Regions from separate parts of the Variovorax sp. Root434 genome, predicted to be linked through region 2. Evidence: riboswitches for the same ligand, from Rfam matches in the RefSeq annotation. Region 2 holds a riboswitch; the other holds the start of a gene.

Region 1 (3,399 bases), on a different contig from region 2:
GGGCGCTTTCTTTGCCGGCATGGTGATGCGCGAGTCGCAGTTCGCCCATCGCGCGGCGCAGGAATCGCTGCCGTTGCGCGACGCCTTCGCGGTGCTGTTCTTCGTGTCGGTCGGCATGCTGTTCGATCCCTCGGTGCTGATCGACCGGCCACTGCAGGTGCTGGCCGTGGTGCTCGTCATCGTGCTGGGCAAGTCGCTCGCGGCCTGCGCGCTGGTGCTGGTGTTCCGCTACCCGCTGGGCACTGCGCTGACCGTCAGCGCCAGCCTCGCGCAGATCGGCGAGTTCTCGTTCATCCTGGCCGGGCTGGGGGTGTCGCTGGGCCTGCTGCCGGTGGAAGGGCAGAGCCTCGTGCTGGCGGGCGCGCTGATCTCCATTGCCACCAACCCGCTGTGGTTCAGCCTGATCGTGCCGATGCAGAAGTGGCTGCATGCCCGTTTCTCCTTCGCGCGCGGGCTCGAGTCGCGCGATGACCCGCTGGCCGAACTGCCCATGACCACCGAGGCGAAATACCTCTCGCGGCAGGTGGTGCTCGTGGGCTACGGCCGCGTCGGGCGCCGCATCGCGGCCGAGCTCGACGCGCACGACATCCCGTATGTGGTGGCCGAGCAGAACCGCGAACTGGTCGAGAAGCTGCGCGAAGCCGGTACGCCGGCCGTGTGGGGCGACGCGGCCGATCCGGCCGTGCTGATCCAGGCGCACATCGCGCGTGCCCGCGTGCTGGTGGTGGCCACGCCCGACGCCATGAATGTGCGCCAGATGATGGAGACGGCCCGCACGCTCAACCCCACCATACAGACCGTGATCCGCAGCCACAACGAGCAGGAGGCCCGACTGCTCACGCAGGAAACCTCCGCCACCGTGTTCCTGGGCGAACAGGAACTGGCCCAGGCCATGGCGCGCGACGTGGTCCAGCGGGCCGTGTCGATGGCCGTGCCGGCTTGACGCCCGCCATGCCGTCAGAGGTCTTCGATGACCAGCGTGCGGTAGCGCTGGGCGATGGAATAGGGCACCGTGCGCACCAGTTCCATCAGGCGTTCGGCCGTCGCGCTGTCGCGGGTCCTGACCAGCAGGCCTGTGTGGCCTTCGTTCGCCAGCTTGGTATAGGCGCGTACGGTCGCGGCATCGGTGCCGGCGGACGGCAACGGGTCGTCGGAGCTTTTCACGGTCGGGGTGATCTCGTCCAGCACCGTTTGCGCGGGAAGCAGGTAGACCTCGTCCCCACTCATGCCTTTTTCGATCAGGCGGTGACCAATGCGGTTGGCATCTTCTGCGCTCGGAAACATCACCATCGAGTAGCCGGTCGGGTAAAAGGCGCCGCCGATGCTCGACCGCATCTTCGGTTCAAGAGTGAAATGCTTCATGATGCCTCCTGGCTCTTTTGAGGTTCTTCGAAGATCCCTGACTACAACATTAGGCCGCGCGCGGGCCGGACTCTGTAGGAGAACCCCGAAAGCACTGTCAACCGCATGGGTTCGCCGCCCATTCAGGACAAACCACCCCGTCACGCCCACTTCCATGTCCTTATCAAGAAACGTCGCACTCACCGTCCATGAACTGGAAGCGGGCGAGTTCTATTGGGTGCTGATGGAGGCGGTCGACGACACGCCGGGCGAAACCTCCCACGTCTACATGCCGCTGGAGGCCGCCCAGGATCCCTACGCCACCTACTCGAATGCGCTGGTGGCGGGTGTGGCCGTGCTGCGGCGGCTGTTCGGGCCCGACGGGAAGCCCGCCTGAAGTTCTCGGCGCGGCTTGCCGCAGGCCGTTCCCTATAATTCCGCCCGCCCTGGTGTATCAGTTCTTATTAACTGACTTGCGCCAGGCAACACGGTTCGAAGGTGCCCCGCACGCCATGTGATGGCCACGGGGTTAAACGGGAAGCAGGTGCGCCGCGTCGATCTTGACGCGTCAACTCCTGCGCTGCCCCCGCAACGGTCGGCGGATCTGGAAACCCTCACGCCCATGCCTGCTTCCACGCAGGTACGGGCAGCCACTGCGCATCGGCGTGGGAAGGCGAGGGTTTCGGCCGCGGTGTGCAATCCCACAGCACACCGCGGCGCTCCGCGAGCCCGGATACCGGCCTTCGCAACCGCCTTCGGACGCTGCGGGAGTGCGTGTCCGGGCCTGCCGCCTCGCGCTCGCGCGGACCGCCGCAGTCCCTTCGCCTCTTCCGTTGCTTCCTCTATCGGTCGGGAGCCTGCGGGGACGCAGGTCGCAGGAGAGATCAAATGGGTCAGCAAGCATCGCCGGCGCGCGATTGCATGGGTACGCCGCTGCGTTGGGCGCGTCTTTCGGGTTTCTCATTGGGCTTGGGGCTGGCGTTCGGGCCTTCCGCGGGCTTCGCACAATCGCCGGATGAAGCGGCCGGCAGCGGCCAAAGTTTGAAGCCGGTGCAGGTCGAGGCCGAGCGGCACGCGCCGCTGGCCATCGACGAGCCCTCGTACACCGGCAGCCGCCTTGGCCTCACGCCGCTGGAAACGCCGGCCAGCATCGAGGTGCTGACGGGCGACACCATCCGCGCGCGCGGCGACGTCTCGGTGATCGACGCCGCCACCCGCGCCACCGGCATCACCGGCTCGCCCGGCCCCGGCAACGGCGGCACAGCCATGGCCGCGCGCGGCTTCTCGGGCCACGGCTCGGTGATGCAGCTGTTCGACGGCACGCGCCTGTATGCGGGCGCGGGCACCGTCACCTTTCCGTTCGACACCTGGTCGGTCGATCGCATCGAGGTGCTGCGCGGCGCGGCCTCGGTGATGTACGGCGAGGGCGCCATCGGCGGCGCGATCAACGTGGTGCCCAGGAAGCCCACGCGCGGCCCGATCCGCAACGAGGCGCTCGTTACGCTCGGCTCCGACGCCACCCGCCAGGTGGCCTTCGGCAGCGGCGGGGCGATCGACGACAGGCTTTCGTACCGCTTGGACATCAGCCACCGCGCCACCGACGGCTTCATGCAGCGCGGGGAGGCCGAGAGCCTCGCCGTGGGCGCGGCCGTGCGGCTCGACGTGTCACCGCAGCTGCAGTTCACGCTGTCGCACGACGAAGGCAGCCAGTCGCCGCAGCGCTACTACGGCGTGCCGCTGATCGACGGCCGCCTGGGCAGCCAGACGCTGCGCCAGAACTACAACGTGGACGACGCCGAGATCAAGTACCGCGACAAGTGGACCCGGCTCGATGCGCAGTGGACGCCCAACGATGCCGTCACCGTGCGCAACCAGCTCTACCGGCTGGAGAGCAAGCGCCACTGGCGCAACAGCGAAACCTACACCTACAGCGCCACCACCCGGCGCGTGACGCGCGGCGACTACCTGGAAATCGGCCACGACCAGGAACAGATCGGCAACCGCACCGACGCCACCTTCAGGCATGGCCTGTTCGGCCTGGCCAACCAGGTGCTGGTG
Region 2 (3,399 bases):
CAGGAAGCCGATCACAGAAAAGCCCAGCAGCACGCCGAGCACGCAGAACAGCACGACCTCGGCGCCATGGATCTCCGGGAACGCCGGCATCCTGTAAGGCGGCTGGTAGCCGGGCAGCGCCCGCATCGCCACATTGGCGACCACCGAGGCGATGATGATCGGCCCCACGCTCTCCATTGCGATCGAGCCCAGCACGATCTCGGCGACGAAGAAGGCGCCGGCGATAGGGGCGTTGTAGGCCGCGGTCAGGCCCGCCGCCGCGCCGCAGGCCACCAGCAGCCGCAGCCGCTCGACCGGAAAGCGAAACACCCGACCCAACAGCGAAGCCGCCAGCGCTGCCAGCTGCACCATCGAGCCCTCGCGCCCGATGGAGCCGCCGCTGCCGATGCTGACCAGCGACGACGCGCTGCGCACCAGCGTCTGCGCCACCGGGATGCGTCCGTCGCCGAGCACGATGGCCTCCATGTAGTCGGAGGTGGCGCTGCGCTGCGCGACGCGTTTCGCCAGCACGAGCAGCAGCCCGGCCACGAGCCCGCCCAGCGTGGGGCAGGCAACGCGCGCCCACCACGGCAGGTGCTTGGCCGTCGCCACCAGCCCTTCGCCCGGCCCGAGCACCAGGTGCTCGAAGGCAAGGAGCGCCGCGCGGAAGACTTCGGTCGCCAGCGTGCCCAGCAGGCCGGCCCCGATGGACCACAGCAGCATCGACTGCCAGCCCGAGATGCCGAAGAGACGCTGCAGCGCAGAACGAAGATCCAGGAAGACCGAGGCGGGCCGCATCATGGCCGCCGATGTTAGCGGCGACCGCAACTTTCGAATTAACTGGCTGCCGTCAGGCTCTAAAATCCCGTCCGTTGGTGCCTGCGGCGTGGTTCACGCGCCGCGGTTCAACGGGAAGCAGGAGTGGAAGCCCCCGACCTCATCTGGTCGGAACAAGGCCGAAGCCGCCTGCGCTGCCCCCGCAACGGTCAAGCAGACGGCGCCGCAAGGCGCCAACCCCTTTCCATCGAAGCCACTGGGTGCCCTGAAACAGGCGCCTGGGAAGGCGGCAGGGGTCGTTCTGCCAGCCCGGATACCGGCCAACAAGGCGGCTGCCGCATGCGTGATCGATGCATGGGGCGGCCATGGCGCCCAGGCGCCGGCGGGGAGGCCGGCGAGGGGTATTGACGTTCGTTCGGCTCATTCCATGATTTCCCACGTTTGCTTTTCTCGCGGCCGCGCTCCTGCGCGCCGTTTCCGCCACGCCTGCCTGCCGCTGGCGCTGGCTACCGCCTTCGGCGGCCTGGCCCATGCACAGGAGGCCCCCACGCTCGGCGAAACGGTGGTCACGGCCAACCGCACGCCGCAGGCGCTGTCGGACCTGGTGGGCGACGTGTCCATCGTCGACCGGCAGACCATCGAGCGCAGCGGCGCGACCGGCGCGGCCGACGTTCTCTCGCGCCTGCCCGGCATCGAGATCTCGCGCTCGGGCGGCTTGGGCAACGCCACCAGCGTGTTTATCCGCGGCGCGGAAACGCGCTTCACGGCGGTCTACCTCGATGGTGTGCGCATCGACTCGCAATCGACCGGCGGCGCCGGCTGGGAAGGCATTCCGCTCTCGCAGATCGACCGCATCGAAGTGCTGCGCGGCCCGGCCGCCGCGGTCTATGGCTCGGATGCCATCGGCGGCGTGATCCAGCTCTTCACCAGGCGCGGCGAAGAGGGCGTGGCGCCTTACGCGGGCATCGGTTTCGGCAGCAACGGCCTGCGCAAGATCGAAGGCGGCGTGAGCGGCAAGTCGGGGCTGTTCGACTATTCGTTCGGCGTGGCGCATGAAGAAAGCAAGGGCTACAACGTGCAGCCCGCCAACAAGCGCAACGTGGTCAAGGACGGCTACGCCAGCCCCGACCGTGACGGCTACACCAGCACCTCGGGCAACGTGAAGCTGGGCTTCCAGATCACGCCCGACCAGCGCATCGATGCCACGCTGCTCACCAGCGAGATCAAGGCCGGCTACGACGCCGCCGTGTCCTACAGGACCAGGCCGCCCGTCCTGTTCCGCGACGACCAGTCGACCAACACCCTGCGCACCGCCGGCCTGACCTGGTCGGCCAAGTGGAACGACGTCTACAGCACCCGCGTGCAGGTGACCGATTCGCAGTCGGTCTACAAGACGCAGCCTTCGTTCTACCGCACCGAAACCAACCTGCGCGGCTACCTGTTCCAGAACGAGTTCCGCTTCGGCCCGCACCTGCTGACGGCCACGCTCGAACGCCGTGAGGACGCACTCGAAAACGCGCCCACCACTACATCCAAACTGCTGTCGCGCGACCGTTCGCAGGATGCAATTTCGCTCGGCTACGGCTTCGTGCAGGGCCCGCATTCGCTGCAGCTGCACGTGCGCCACGACAAGGACAGCGAGTTCGGCGGCAAGACCACCGGCAGCGCGGCCTACGGCTATGCCATCACGCCATCGCTGCGCTTTACGGCTTCTGCGGGCACGGCCTTCCGCGTGCCCACGCTGTATCAGCGCTTCAGCGAATTCGGCCTGGCCACGCTCAAGCCGGAATCGAGCCGCAACGTCGAGCTGGGCCTGCAGTACACCGAAGGCGCCACGCAGGCGGGCATCGTCGTCTACAGCAGCCGCGTGCGGAACCTGATCGGGTTCGATGGAACGGCCAAGGGCTGCGCCTCCTCGTTCGGCTGCTACTCGAGCACCGCGCGCGCCCGCTACCAGGGCGTCACGTTGTCGGGCAGCCAGCGCTTCGGCGACGTCACGCTGCGCAGTTCGTTCGACTTCCAGGACCCGCGCGACCTCGCCACCCACAACCTGCTGGCCCGCCGCGCGCAGCGCCACGCCACCCTGGGCGCCGACTGGCGCATTGCCGGCTGGACGCTGGGCGCCGAGGTGCAGACATCGAGCCGCCGCTACGACGATGCAGCCAACAGCGTGAAGCTGGGCGGATACACCGTGCTGAACCTGTCGGCCTCCACGCAGATCACGCGCGACCTCAACCTCGTGGCGCGCGTCGACGATGTGAGCAACAAGGACTACCAGTACGCGCGGCTGTACGCCAATGCCGGCCGCACCGCGTACGTCGGTCTCAAGTGGACGCCTCACTAAGCCAACCCTCGCCACGAAGCGGCGCCGCCGGTGCCGAGGCGGCCTCGTGCGCCGCCGTGCTGGTGGCCGCTCCGGCCTCGGGGCAGGGCAAGACCACCATCGCGGCGGCCCTGGCGCGGCTGCATGCGCGCCAGGGCCGCCGGGTGCGCGCCTTTAAGTGCGGGCCCGACTTCCTCGATCCGCACTGGCTCGCGCTGGCCACCGGCGCGCCGGTGCATTCGCTCGACCTGTGGATGACCGGCGAGGCCGATTGCCGCGCGCGCCTGCGCGCCGCAGCGGCCGAATGCGACCTGCTGATC

The links. A riboswitch is a leader RNA that binds a small molecule or an ion and turns the genes downstream of it on or off. The one in region 2 is predicted to bind cobalamin.
Region 1: linked by a shared signal. The riboswitch ahead of ASD05_RS27720 (TonB-dependent receptor) and the one ahead of ASD05_RS12650 (TonB-dependent receptor domain-containing protein) in region 2 are both predicted to bind cobalamin.

What each region holds. Positions count from the first base shown of each region.
Region 1 is NZ_LMEK01000028.1:46,164-49,562, reverse strand. Features, by position in the region: gene ybaL (YbaL family putative K(+) efflux transporter) at 1-943, shown strand, start outside; gene ASD05_RS27730 (hypothetical protein) at 958-1,362, opposite strand; gene ASD05_RS27725 (hypothetical protein) at 1,517-1,738, shown strand; cobalamin riboswitch at 1,821-2,101, shown strand; gene ASD05_RS27720 (TonB-dependent receptor) at 2,230-3,399, shown strand, end outside.
Region 2 is NZ_LMEK01000012.1:453,649-457,047, forward strand. Features, by position in the region: gene ASD05_RS12645 (ClcB-like voltage-gated chloride channel protein) at 1-780, opposite strand, end outside; cobalamin riboswitch at 836-1,096, shown strand; gene ASD05_RS12650 (TonB-dependent receptor domain-containing protein) at 1,184-3,100, shown strand; gene ASD05_RS12655 (cobyrinate a,c-diamide synthase) at 3,085-3,399, shown strand, end outside.